DNA from 3 places in the Streptomyces sp. NPDC048419 genome. Region 1 is predicted to be linked to each of the others. Evidence: riboswitches for the same ligand, from Rfam matches in the RefSeq annotation. Region 1 holds a riboswitch; each other region holds the start of a gene.
The links. A riboswitch is a leader RNA that binds a small molecule or an ion and turns the genes downstream of it on or off. The one in region 1 is predicted to bind cyclic di-AMP.
Positions count from the first base shown of each region.

Region 2: another riboswitch for cyclic di-AMP. It lies ahead of ACGFYN_RS04300 (NlpC/P60 family protein); the one in region 1 lies ahead of ACGFYN_RS33625 (NlpC/P60 family protein).
Region 3: another riboswitch for cyclic di-AMP. It lies ahead of ACGFYN_RS23380 (transglycosylase SLT domain-containing protein); the one in region 1 lies ahead of ACGFYN_RS33625 (NlpC/P60 family protein).

Region 1 covers NZ_JBICXT010000020.1:39,428-43,980, reverse strand. Annotated here, with positions in the region: gene ACGFYN_RS33640 (hypothetical protein) at 1-595, opposite strand, end outside; gene ACGFYN_RS33635 (LysR family transcriptional regulator substrate-binding protein) at 668-1,429, opposite strand; gene ACGFYN_RS33630 (DUF5997 family protein) at 1,488-1,892, shown strand; cyclic di-AMP (ydaO/yuaA leader) riboswitch at 2,083-2,255, shown strand; gene ACGFYN_RS33625 (NlpC/P60 family protein) at 2,264-3,907, shown strand; gene ACGFYN_RS33620 (LuxR C-terminal-related transcriptional regulator) at 4,092-4,553, shown strand, end outside.
Region 2 covers NZ_JBICXT010000002.1:75,360-79,912, reverse strand. Annotated here, with positions in the region: gene pcrA (DNA helicase PcrA) at 1-1,696, opposite strand, end outside; cyclic di-AMP (ydaO/yuaA leader) riboswitch at 2,096-2,266, shown strand; gene ACGFYN_RS04300 (NlpC/P60 family protein) at 2,274-3,446, shown strand; gene ACGFYN_RS04295 (tellurite resistance/C4-dicarboxylate transporter family protein) at 3,540-4,514, shown strand; gene ACGFYN_RS04290 (hypothetical protein) at 4,492-4,553, opposite strand, start outside.
Region 3 covers NZ_JBICXT010000011.1:112,285-116,837, forward strand. Annotated here, with positions in the region: gene ACGFYN_RS23370 (CHRD domain-containing protein) at 1-184, opposite strand, end outside; gene ACGFYN_RS23375 (polyprenyl synthetase family protein) at 340-1,350, opposite strand; cyclic di-AMP (ydaO/yuaA leader) riboswitch at 2,058-2,263, shown strand; gene ACGFYN_RS23380 (transglycosylase SLT domain-containing protein) at 2,268-2,750, shown strand; gene ACGFYN_RS23385 (HAD family hydrolase) at 2,768-3,607, opposite strand; gene ACGFYN_RS23390 (NAD(P)-binding domain-containing protein) at 3,740-4,553, opposite strand, start outside.

The DNA of each region.
Region 1 (4,553 bases):
CCAGCACCCGCCCGACCTCGGGCGGCAGTCCGAGGCCGCCCCACCCGGCGCCGAGCGCGATCATCACGCGCACCATGAGGGTGCCGGCCAGAGTGGTCGCGTACGAGACGACGAGCGTCCTGGTGCGGCCGAGGACGAGTTCGGCCAGCGCGAAGGCGAGGAACAGCTGTGTGATGCCCGCCCACACGGGCAGGTCGAGGGCCGGGACGTACAGGGACACCGGCGTGCGCAAGAGGGCCAGCCACAGCGGCAGGTCGGCGTTGACGCCGCCGAGGATGCGCACCGCCACCGCACCGGTGGGATGCTGCGCCAGCGCGTGGAAGAAGATCACGCCGAAGGCGGCCACGAACCCCAGTGTCAGTGCGGACAGCCCGCGTCTCATGAGCTGCCGTACCGGATCGACCACGATGCCGTACCACTCGCCGCGCAGCGTGCGCCCGACGAAGGACGCCGACCGCCACAGCGCCGCGCGCAGCCGCGCGCGCCCCCCGCGGTCGGCCGGGACGGCCGGCGGTGCGTCGGCGTGCGGCTGGTCGGCACGTACCTCGGCGGTACGCAGCTCGTCCGCGGCGCTGTCCTCGCAGCGCTCCCCCATGCGAAGCAAGACTCCCCCTGAGAGGGTGAAGGTGACCCGTGCGACACAGGGCCACGCCACCCCACCCGAGGGCTACGCCCGGCGGCGGGGCTTCCTGCGCTTGGCGCCCTTGGAGACGTCGGATTTGCCCCTGGGGTTGCGTGCCGTCGTTTTTGCGCCGGTGGAAGTGCGCCGGTCACCGGCCTTCGCGCCGGTCTTCGCCTTCGCCTCCGGCGCGTCCGCCTTGCGGCCGCGGGAGCTGTTGACCGTACGGCCGCGGACGATGCCGATGAAGTCCTCGACCAGGTCCGTGGTGGCCTCCTCGGGCCAGGCCAGGGCGACGCCGGACTGGGGGGCGTCGATCACCGGCCGGTACACGAGGTCCTTGCGGTGGTGCAGGCGCGCCAGCGACTGGGGGACGATCAGGAGACCGACACCGGCAGCGACGAGCTCGACGGCGTCCTCCGTGGAGGCGGGCCGCTCGAAGGCCTCCTCGCCCGGCGGCCGGTCCCACTCGAAGACGTCGTCCAGCGGGTGGAAGAGGACCTCCTCCTCGAGGTCGTCCAGGGTCACCTCGTCCACGGCCGTGATCAGGTGGTCCTTGGGGACGACGACGACCGTCGTCTCGGTGTAGAGGGGGATGGCGCTGAAGTACGTACGGTCCACCGGCAGCCGTACGAGTCCGGCGTCGGCGTCACCGGCGCGCAGCAGCCCGAAGGCGTCGGCGGCCGGTACGGCGAGGAGGGTCAGCGGGATCTCGGGCAGGCGTTCGTTCCAGATCCGCGCCCACTTGGCGGGCGTCGCCCCCGGGACGTACGCGAGCCGGAACGTGGGGGATGTCTGCGAGCCTGTCACGCTGCAAGGTTACCGGCCGTGGTCGGCGCCTTCGTTCCCGCTCGATACCCTTGACCACATGACGTCGCACCAGAACACCCAGACGATGAAGCCCGCGACCGCGGCGAAGAAGCTGGGTGTGTACCTCGAGGCCACCCCCGCCGAGTTCCGGGAGAGCACTGTCTCGCGGGCCGAGCTCGGCCAGTTGCAGGCCGACCCGCCCGCGTGGCTGCGCGAGCTGCGGGCGAACGGCCCCCATCCGCGTCCGGTGGTCGCGGAGAAGCTGGGCGTCTCCATCGCCGGTCTCGCCCGCGGAGGCGTCACCGAGGCGCTCACCACCGAACAGATCGACGCCCTGAAGCAGGAGCAGCCCGAGTGGCTGCAGAAGGAGCGCGCGACCCAGGTGGAGGTCCGCAAGGAGGGTGCGCGGATCAAGAAGCGCAACGCCGAGCGGGCGGCCGGGAACGAGTCGGGTCAGTCCTGACACCCGTCCGTTCGCGACGGACCGTCGCCTTCCACACCCGCTGTGTGCACGAAGCACGCATCTGACGGAACGTCACGACGAAGGTCACAAAAGCGTATCGGACATTCCGCCCTTCAACCTTCACACGAGCCGCACAAGTTGGCTAGTTTGGCGGTAGGCCACACGAGTTCCTCCGGCGCCCCGCCGGGACGTGCGGCCTCCGCCGAGTCCGGTGCGCCCTCGTGGCAGCCGGAGCCGGGGACCCAACCGAACGATGGGGTGAATCGGCCCAGCTGCCCACCAGGGCAACGGCCGTAGGGCATACCTTCCGGATCGACCGCCCGAACCCGACAGCTAACTCGGTAGGCGGAGATGGAAGGAGTACGGCTCCCATGGCGCCGGAACGATCGTCGCGCCCCGGAGGCCTCGGCCCCGGAATGCGCAACTCCGCTCTCGCGACCGCTGCGCTCACCTCGGTGGCCCTGTTCTCACAGACCGCCGACGCCGCACCGATCACAGGGGACGAGGGCCCCAGCCGCGAGGACGTCCAGCAGCGGGTGAGCAGCCTGTACGACCGGGCCGAGAGCGACACCGGTCTTCACAACATCACCCGGGCGCAGTCGGTGCCCCGGGGCCGCGCCGCCGGTGGCCGGGCCTCGGATCCCGATCTGGACAACATCGCCCGGCAGTGGTTCCGGGGGGCACGTTCGTCGCTGGGCCCGACGGTTCCGGCGATCCTGCCTACGGACCGGATGTCCGCCCAGCGCAGCGCGCCGGCCCGCCCGAAGGCGTCCGAGCGGCCCTCCGAGACGCGTGCCGCCGGAGCCGCCCGTGAGCTGGAGGCGCCCGCCCGGCCCGTGCTCGAACTGCCCGCCGCGGAGCCCCGCCGGCGTCCCGCGGCGGAGCTGACGGCCGGACCTACGGCCGCGCTGCCCGCCGTGCCGGCTCAGCGCCAGGAGACCGCGGTCCTGCCCGCGGCCCCGCAGGAGCCGAGGCAGGTGGTGCTGCGCCGCTCCAAGCAGGCCAACCAGCGCAAGATCGCGGCGGCCAGCGACCTGCTGTACCGGTACACCGCCCGGCAGACGTCCGTGGCCCCGCTGACGGCCGCCCAGCCCCAGGCCCTCCCGACCTGGCAGGACCCGGCGGAGCAGTCCCGCCGCGCCGCCGAGGAGGCGTGGCGGATGCAGCAGCCCAGCGTCCTGGACACGGGCGTACCCGCCGCCGAGGACTGGCGGATGCGGCAGCCCACCGTGCTCGACACGGGCGTACCCGCCGCCGAGGACTGGCGGATGCGGCAGCCCACCGTGCTCGACACGGGCGTACCCGCCGCCGAGGACTGGCGGATGCGGCAGCCCACCGTGCTCGACACGGGCGCGGCCATGTCCGACGAGGCGTGGCGCATACGGCTGCGGCAGCCCAGCGTCCTGGACACGGGCGTACCGGCCGCCGAGGAGTGGCGGATGCGGCAGCCCACCGTGCTCGACACGGCCATACCGGCCGCCGAGGACTGGCGGATGCGGCAGCCCTCCGTCCTGGACACCGGCATCCCGGCCGCCGTGGACTGGCGGATGGGGCAGCCCTCCGTCCTGGACACCGGCATCCCGGCCGCCGTGGACTGGCGGATGGGGCAGCCCAGCGTCCTCGACACCGGCATCCCCGCCGTCGAGACGCCCGTCGGCACCCAGGCGGACCGGGCCGTCGCCTTCGCCCGCGCGCAGATCGGCAGGCCGTGCCTGTGGGGTGCGGTGGGACCGGAGTCGTACGACAACGCGGGTCTCACCCAGGCCGCGTGGAAGGCCGCCGGGGTCGCGTTGCCGCGGAGCACGTCCGAGCAGGCGAGCACGGGCACGGTGATCCCGCTCGCCGAGAGCCGGCCCGGAGACCTGATCTTCTTCCACGACAACTTCAGCCACGTCGGCCTGTACACAGGCAACGGCATGATGATCCATGCGCCCGGCCCCGGTTCGGTCATCCGCGAGGAGTCGATCCACAACGCCGGGGAGGCGGCCATACGGATCGCCGTGCGCCCCGCGTAAAGACATGCGGCGGGCCGCCGGTCCCCCGCTCCGGCGGCCCGCACGGTGAGAGGATCTGAGATCGTCGCGGTTGCCCGTTGCAGTCTCGGGCAGCGCAGGGTGTCGCCGGTATGGGTACAACTGCGTAGACGGCGGACGAGCGGAGAGGCACGTGGGACAGGCGCGGGGTTCGGCGCACGAGCGCATGCTGACGGTGGCCGTCGCCGCGCTCAACGAACGTGATCCCGCGCGGCTTTGGCCGCTGCTGGCCAGTGCGCTGCCGGGGGTGTGCGGCGGCGAGACCCTGGTGTACAAGCTCGACGACTGGAACGAGGACGAGGGCACGGTGGGCATGCCGCCCGCTGTCGCCGCCGCGTTCGACGGGCTCGGGGAGGCCGATCTGGGCCTGCTGCGCGCGGGGTATCCGTTCTCGCACCACTACGCCGCCGGACCTGACAGGACGCCCCTCACCGCGCGCCGTAGCGCCGGTTCCGCCTGGTCGGCGAGCCCGAGTGCCCGCCTGATCCGCGACGTACTGGACGCGGACCATGTGCTGGCGATTCCGCTGCCCCGGACGACGACGCCGATCACCGGATGCATGGTCTACCGCTCCGGCGGAGACTTCACCGACGACCAGGTCCGAGCTGCCGAGCAGGTGCAGCCGCTG
Region 2 (4,553 bases), on a different contig from region 1:
CGCCGGACTCGACGATCGTACGGAGGTCCTCCATCAGCGTGTTGAACTTCTTGACGGCGTTGGCGGAGCGCGCCGCCATGCCGTACGCCTCGTCGACGCGGCGCAGCGCCTGCGGGAAGCTGATCTTCTCCCGCTGGGAGAGGGCGTCGATCATCGCCTCCGCTCGCTCGCCGATGCCGCGCTTGGGGACGTTCAGGATGCGGCGCAGCGGGACCGAGTCCTCCGGGTTGGCCAGCACGCGCAGGTAGGCCAGGACGTCCCGGACCTCCTTGCGCTCGTAGAAGCGGACGCCGCCGACGACCTTGTAGGGCAGGCCGACGCGGATGAAGACCTCTTCGAAGACACGGGACTGGGCGTTCGTGCGGTAGAAGACGGCGACGTCGCCGGCCTTCGCGTCGCCCGCGTCCGTGAGACGGTCTATCTCGTCGGCGACGAACTGGGCCTCGTCGTGCTCGGTGTCGGCGACGTAGCCCGTGATGCGCGCGCCCGCGCCCGCGTTGGTCCACAGGTTCTTGGGGCGGCGGGACTCGTTGCGCTCGATGACCGCGTTGGCCGCGGTCAGGATGGTCTGCGTGGAGCGGTAGTTCTGCTCCAGCAGGATCGTCGTCGCGTCCGGGTAGTCCTCCTCGAACTGGAGGATGTTGCGGATCGTCGCCCCGCGGAAGGCGTAGATGGACTGGTCGGCGTCGCCCACGACGCACAGTTCGGCGGGCGCCAGGTCGTACTCGTTGGGCGGTACGTCCTCGTCGTGGGCCGCCGTGCCCACGAGTTCGCGCACCAGCGCGTACTGGGCGTGGTTGGTGTCCTGGTACTCGTCGACGAGGACGTGCCGGAAGCGGCGGCGGTAGTGCTCGGCGACGTCCGGGAAGGCGCGCAGCAGATTGACCGTGGTCATGATCAGGTCGTCGAAGTCGAGGGCGTTCGCCTCGCGCAGCCGCGACTGGTACATGGCGTAGGCCTGGGCGAGGGTCTTCTCGAACCCTCCCCCGGAGCCGATAGCCTGGGAGGCGCCCCCAGCGGCCTGCGCGGCGAAGTCCTCCTCGTCGATCAGCTCGTTCTTCAGGTTGCTGATCTTGGCACTGAAGGACTTCGGCGGGTAGCGCTTGGGGTCGAGGTCCAGGTCACGGCAGACCAGGGCCATCAGGCGCTTGGAGTCGGCGGCGTCGTAGATCGAGAACGACGACGTGAAGCCGAGCTTCTTCGACTCGCGGCGCAGGATGCGCACGCACGCGCTGTGGAAGGTCATCACCCACATCGCGTTCGCGCGCGGGCCGACGAGGTGCTCGACGCGCTCCTTCATCTCGCCCGCGGCCTTGTTGGTGAAGGTGATCGCGAGGACCTGGCCCGGGTGCACGTTCCGCTCGGCGAGCAGGTGGGCGATGCGGTGGGTGAGCACACGGGTCTTGCCGGAGCCGGCACCGGCCACGATGAGCAGGGGCGTGCCGGAGTGGACGACGGCCGCGCGCTGGTTCTCGTTCAGCCCGTCCAGCAGGGCGGCCGCGTCGATCGCCGGACGCGGGGCGCCGTCGCGGTAGTAGGAGTCCCGGTCCGGCGGCACGTCGAACTTCCCACCGAACAGATCGTCCGGAACCGGCTCCGGTACATGATCGTCCTCGGGCGGCGGCGGGGGCTCCCCCTCGTGCCCGCGAGGGGCTTTGAGGTCCGCCAGGAAGCTGTCGTCAAAGAGGCTGCTCATCGCCTTCCGAGTCTAGGGCGCCTCACTGACAGCCCGCCGCCACCCCGGGAACTTCGCCGGATCGGTGAGATGGCGTGCCCGGAAGCCGCCCCGTGGCCTGCTGCCGTCCAGGGCCGCATCGTCACGTTCCGCAATCACTCGAGGGCAGTCCGCAATGCCCCGCACCTGACCGCGACCGGCCGGAAGTCAGCTCCCGGAACCGGGCACACAACACCAGTCCGGCCAGAATCGGCACGCATCCGCGCAGATCGTTCCGGAAGGACCGCGCCCGGTGACGCCTCGACCAAAGGTCACGAAAATGTATCGGGCATATCGAACATCAACCTTCACAGGGGTCACACGAGTTGGCTACGGTTCCGGGCAGGCCGTACGACCCCCACCGGCGAACGTCGCCGGGCCGCGCGGCCTCCGCCGAATCCGGCGCGCCACCGCGTATCCGGAACCGGGGACCCACCGTTCCCGGGGTGAATCGGTCCGACTCCCGCACAGGGCCCGGACCGTAGGGCAAGCCTTCCGAACCACCCGCCCGAACCCGACAGCTAACCCGGTAGGCGGAACGTGGAAGGAGTCGCCTCCCTTGGCGTCGCACCGCAAGTCGCGCCCCTCAGGTTCACGCGTCGCAGGCATACGCACACCCGCTCTCGCCACGGCCGCGCTCACCTCCGTGGCCCTGCTGTCCCAGTCGGCCAACGCCGCCCCCGTGGCCGACGGCAAGCCGAGCGTGGAGGAGGTCGAGAAGAAGGTCGACGACCTCTACCGTCAGGCGGAATCGGCCACCGAGAAGTACAACGCGGCCAAGGAGAAGACCACGACGCAGCGCAAGCGCGTGGACACCCTCCTCACCGACGTCGCCGAGCGCACCCAGAAGCTCAACGACGAGCGCGAGCAGCTCGGCACGTTCGCCGCGGCCCAGTACCGCACCGGCGCCGCCGCGCCCGACACGGCGACCTTCCTGCTCGCCGACTCCCCGCAGGACTACTTCGACCAGACGCAGCTGATGGGGCGTATGACCTCCCGTCAGAAGAGCGCGGTCGACGACTACTTCACCGAGCAGTCCGCGACGATGAAGAAGCGCCAGGAGGCGTCCAAGGACCTCCAGACGCTCACCGCGACGCAGGACGACCTGCGGACGGCCAAGTCCACGGTGCAGAAGAAGCTCTCCGACGCGCGTGAGCTGCTGTCGAAGCTGAACGCCGAGGAGAAGGCGCGGCTCGCGGCGATCCAGAAGCAGAAGGAAGAGGAGGCCGCCCGCCAGGCGGCCGAGCTGGCCAGGAAGCAGGCGGCCGCGCAGAAGGCCAAGGAGGAGGCCGCGGCCAAGGCGAGCAGCTCCACCTCCGGCTCGTCCTCGGACTCGGGCTCCACATCCACCTCCACCAGCGACTCCACGTACGCCACCAAGGCCGCGAAGACGCTCGCCTTCGCCCGTGCGCAGATGGGCAAGCCGTACGTCTGGGGCGCCACCGGCCCCGACTCCTACGACTGCTCCGGCCTCACCCAGGCCGCCTGGAAGGCCGCCGGCGTCAGCCTCCCGCGCACCACCTACGACCAGGTCGACGCCGGCACCACGGTCTCCCTCACCGACGCCCAGCCGGGCGACCTGATCTTCTTCTACGACGACATCAGCCACGTCGGCATCTACATCGGCAACGGCATGATGATCCACGCCCCGAAGCCCGGCGCGTACGTCCGCGAGGAGTCGATCTACTACGCCGGCTCGTCGATCATCCACAGCGTGGTGCGGCCGGCCTGAGACACGCGCGGGGCACTCCCCCGCGCGTAAATTTGCCGCGCCCGCGCGCGTGCCCCGCCCGCAACACCTCTCGCGCTCCCTAGCATCGGCCCCATGTCCGGACCGACCTCCTTCCGCGCCTGGTGGGCGCAGCGTCCGCCGGCGGCGGGCGCCGCCGTGATGGCCACCGGCATCGTGTCGGTCGGTCTGTATCTGACGGAGCACGCGGTGCTGTCGCGGATCGCCCTGGTCCTGGCCTGTGCGGCCTGGGTGGGTCTGGCGGCGGACTTCGGCATGCGCCTGGTGCGGGACCGGGAGAGGTGGTGGGCGGACGCGCGCAGGCCGCAGTCGCTCACCGCCGTCGCGGCGACCGCCGTACTCGGGGCCCGGTTCTCCCTGGCCGGCCGGCCGACCCTGGCCGAGGCCCTGCTCGCGCTGGCGGCCGTGCTGTGGCCGGTGCTGCTCGTCGAGGTCGTACGGAACTGGCAGCGCCGTATGCCGGGATCGGTGTTCCTGTGCTGCGTGGCCACGCAGGGGCTCGCGGTGCTCGGCGCCACGCTCGCCGGGGCCGAGGCGACGGCATGGCTCGCGCACACGGCGCTCGTGCTGTTCGGACTCGGGCTCGTCCTGTACTGCGTCGCGCTGACCCGCTTCGACCTGGGGCAGGTGACGGAGGGGCGTGGGGACCACTGGGTGGCGGGCGGTGCGCTCGCCATCTCTTCGCTCGCCGGGTCCAAGCTCCTCGCCGCGGACAGTGCGCGCCTGTACCTGTGGAACGACGACGACCGCGGCGTCCTGCGCTCAATCACGGCGGCCCTGCTCGTGCTCGACCTGGCCTGGTACGCCGTGCTGCTCGTCGGCGAGGCGGCCCGGCCGCGGCTGCGCTACGACGCGCGCCGCTGGGCGACCGTGTTCCCGCTGGGCATGACGGCCGCGGCGCTGCTGTCCGCCGCCTCGGCCCTGGACGCCCCGTGGCTGAAGGGGCCCGGGCAGGTGCTGCTGTGGATCGCCGTGGCGGTGTGGGTGGCCGTCGCCGCGGGGGCCGCGGCGGACGTCCGCGCCGGTCTCAGGTCCACAGCACCGCAATGAAGATGTTCGCCGTGGTGAGCAGGCCCACCAGTGCGAACA
Region 3 (4,553 bases), on a different contig from region 1:
ACACGGTTCCGCTCTGGCTCACGATGCTCTGCCCGCCCATGCCGCCGGCGTGCCCCGCGTGGTCGGCGCGGGTGCCTCCGGCGGCGAAGGCGGGAATCACCGCGGGGGCGACACCGCCGGCGGCGGCCACCGCGACAGCGGTGACGATCAGGCTCCTACGGCGCTTCGAGAACGTCGCATTCATGCCCATGATGATGTTTTCTCCCCGTAGACCGGCCGACACCCCCTGCGTCGGCCTTCTGTGTATGACTACGGAATGGATCTCAGATTGGACTCAGTCCAGAGTTGTGACCTGTCTCACGGTGCGGACGGACATCGCCTCGCGCTGCCAGGGCCGGCTCAGCCCGCCCGGTGCACCACCGCGTCGCACATCTCCATCAGCGCCAGCTTCGCGTCGCACTCCCTCAGCGGGGCCAGCGCCGCACGCGCGTCCTCGGCGTAGCGCACGGTGTCGCGGCGGGCCTGCTCCAGCGCGGGGTGCTCCCGCAGGCCGGCCAGCGCCTCCTCGAGCCGCGCGTCGTCGCTCAGATCGGAGTCCAGCAGCTCGCTCAGGGCGATGTCCTCGGCCAGCCCCAGCCGCGCCGCCCGCTCCCGCAGCCGCAGCACCGGAAGGGTGGGGATGCCCTCGCGGAGGTCGGTCCCCGGCGTCTTGCCGGACTCGCGCGACTCGGACGCGATGTCCAGCACGTCGTCCGCCAGCTGGAAGGCGACCCCGAGCCGCTCGCCGTACTGCGTCAGCACGTCCACGACCGTCTCGTCGGCGCCCGACATCATCGCCCCGAAGCGGCACGACACGGCCACCAGCGAGCCCGTCTTGCCGCCCAGCACGTCCAGGTAGTGGTCGACCGGGTCCCGCCCGTCCTGCGGCCCCGCGGTCTCCAGGATCTGCCCGGTGACCAACCGCTCGAACGCCTCGGCCTGCACCCGGACCGCCTCGGGCCCGAGGTCGGCCAGGATGTGCGAGGCGCGCGCGAACAGGAAGTCGCCGGTGAGGACCGCGACCGAGTTGCCCCAGCGGGCGTTGGCGCTGTCCACGCCGCGCCGCACCGCGGCCTCGTCCATCACGTCGTCGTGGTACAGCGTCGCCAGGTGGGTCAGCTCCACCACCACGGCCGAGGGCACGACACCCGGCGCGTACGGGTCGCCGAACTGCGCGGCGAGCATCACCAGCAGGGGACGGAACCGCTTGCCACCCGCCCGCACCAGATGCTGGGCGGCCTCCGTGATGAAGGGGACCTCACTCTTGGTGGCTTCGAGCAAACCCTCCTCGACAGCCGCCAATCCGGCTTGGACATCGGCTTCCAGAGCCTGGTCCCGCACGCTCAGCCCGAACGGCCCGACGACGGTCACGAGGGGTCTCCTGTCTGCTGGTGTCTACCTGCGGTTCACGCGGTTTGTCGATAGGTCGCTGACATCACTCAAGTCAGCGTATCCGGTCACCTTTCGATCACCCATGCCGCCCACCCGTCCACCACGGGCGGTATCGGATCACGACCAGTATGTTTTTGATCGCCTCATATGAGCGGATATCTATCGACTTGTCTACCGGCGCATCGGCCGGCCCGGCGGGAGGCGGCGGCCCGTGTCCCGAGGGCTCTCGTGACATCACTCCTCCAGAGGACGACCGCCCTGAGAACGATCTGCACCACATGAGAGGTTCCGTCCCGGCCGACATATGGCCGAGCGGCTTGGGATCGACGGCCATATTTCGTCCCTTTTCACATTCAATGAGGCGATCTGCGCCGAGGTCGAAGACGCCGAAACGATGGCCCGCCACCCGACTTGAGGACGCCGGGATCCCACGGGCGGCTGGTTGAACATGAGTTGGGCTCATTGCCCGATTTGCCTCCCTTATGGACGCCAGTGAGTTGGGTCACGTCGGCCCCTGATCCGACGGTCATTCAGCTACCCCCGTTCTTCCGTCGCCCACACACCAGTTGAGGATTGGCGGCAGCAAAGGATCAAGCGCCCCATAAGCCTCAGACCAAGGTCAATAGGCATGGTCTGTGAATCCGGCACTTGTTCCGGACATGTGCTCTCGCATACGTTCCCGGCCAGTCGGGCAGACGCCGAATCCTGCCGCAGCCCGGCCGACCCATCGACGAACTCACTCGCACGGCAGGAGCGGGGGACCCAGGTAAGTCGCCGGACCGGGCACCGTCCCGGACCGGCTCGGGGTGAAGCCGCGCCGCCGCAAGGCCGCGCGGCCGGGCAGCTCCCGCCCGAACCCGACAGCTCACCTCGCAGGCGCCGGAGAGGAACCCCCCATGTCTGCTGCCGCTCAGCATCGCCGTCCCAAGAACTCCCGCCTCGCCCGCAAGCTCGCCGTGGTCGGCACCGGTGCCGCCGTTCTCGCCCTGCCGGTCCTCGGCGCGACCAGCGCCTCGGCTGCCACGCCGACGACGCTCACCGCGACCTCCATGGGCTACACCGACAACCTCGACGGCTGGATCCGGGCCTCGCTGCAGGTCATGTCGCAGCAGGGCATCCCCGGCTCGTACGACGGCATCTACCGCAACATCATGCGCGAGTCCTCGGGCAACCCCGCCGCCATCAACAACTGGGACTCGAACGCGATCGCCGGCACGCCCTCCAAGGGTCTGCTCCAGGTCATCGACCCGACCTTCCTCGCCTACCACGTGCCCGGCACGCAGCTGAACCCGTACGACCCGGTCGCCAACATCACCGCCGCCTGCAAGTACGCGGCCGCGCGCTACGGGTCGATCGACAACGTCTACGGCGCCTACTAGGACCTGCCGAAAAGGCCCTAGAGCTCACCCGTCCCGCTGAGCTCCTCCACCCTGAAGAACAGTCGCTCGAGGACGACGGCGATGCCGTCGTCCTCGTTCGACAAGGTGATCTCGTCGGCCACGGCCTTGAGTTCGGGATGGGCGTTGGCCATGGCGACGCCGTGCGCCGCCCAGTCGAACATGGGGATGTCGTTGGGCATGTCGCCGAAGGCGATGGTCTCCCGCGGCCCGAGCCCCAGGTGCGCGGCGGCCAGGGCGAGGCCCGTCGCCTTGGTGATGCCGCATGGCTGGAGTTCGACGGTTCCGGGTCCCGACATGGTGACGGTGGCCAGCGAACCCACCACCGAGCGCGCCGTCGACGCCAACTCGTCGTCGGACAGGTCGGGATGGCGCAGCAGCACCTTGCTGATGGGCGCGCACCACAGGTCGTCGCGCCGGTCGACCCGTACGGCCGGCAGCGTGGGGTGCGGCATCAGATAGCCGGGCTCGATGAGCGTGAGTCCCTCCACTCCGTCCTGGTCGACGGCCGCGTACACCTGGCCCACCTCGGCCTCGATCTTGCCGAGGGCGGTCTCGGCCAGTTCCCGGTCCAAGGTGACGGACCACAGCAGACGGTCCGCGCCGGCGTCGTACACCTGCGCGCCCTGTCCGCACACCGCGAGCCCCGTGCTGCCCAGGTCGTCGAGGAGCGGCCGCACTCTGGGGGCCGGCCGGCCCGTCACGACCAGGTGCCGGGCGCCGGCCCCGGCCACCCGCGCGAGTGCGGCGAGGGACCGGTCGGACAGCGTGTCGTCGCCTCTGAGCAGCGTGCCGTCCAGGTCGGTGGCGATGAGTGAATATGCGGTGGGTGCGGCCATGATCAGAGAATACGGACCGGACGCGCCGCCGACTCATCGCGAACCGGACGACCACGGTGCCCACCGCGCCCTCCGCCCAACTCCCTTGCCTCCGCCGGTCCTTCACTCCTGCCCGGTACTCCGGGCCCCGGTCTAACCATGAGCTGCCGCCAGGTGCGCGGCCAGCCTCGGCGAGGCGAACTCCGTGCCGCACACGAAACGCATCACCGGTCCGTACGACGCCGCCGCCGGCAGGCCCGTGAAGTACAGACCCGGGACCGAGGAGACGTATCCCGCGCCCAGTCTGGGCGTGCCCCGGCTCACCGCCAGCCGGGTGCGCAGCTCGTGGCCGAGGAAGTCCATCGCCGCGATGTCCACCCGGTAGCCGGTGGCCGCGATCACGTGGTCCGCGGCCAGCTCCTGGGTGCGGCCCGCGTGCGTGCGGGCCGTCAGCCTCGGGCTGCCGTCGGACGCGTCCGCCCGCACGATCCGGTCGACCTCGCTGACCTGCACCTTCCCCTCGAAACGGTCGCGCAGCCAGCATGCGCCGAGCGGACCGAGGACGCGGCGCACCAGGTAGTGGCGGGCCCCGGCCGGGAGGTAGCGGTAGGGGTGCGGGTAGTAGCTGAGGGCCCACAGGGACCAGGCGCGGCCGAAGGGCGACTCGGGGCGCAGCTTCGGCTGCTGCCACGGCGGCGATCCGAAGGCGACCTTGCCGCGGCCGCGCGAGACCACCCGCACCTGGGCGCCAGCCTCCGCCGCCAGCGCCGCCGTCTCCAGCGCGGACTGCCCGGCGCCGACGACGATCAGGTCCTGGCCGGCGTAGCGCGAAAGGTCGTGCTCCTGGGAGCTGTGGGAGACCGGGCCCGTGGGCGCCGGTCCCTCCGGCACTGCCGCGGCGAGCTCCGGCGGCACATGCGCCAGGCCGGACAGGCCGGTCGCCACGACGACCGCGCGGGCGGTGAAC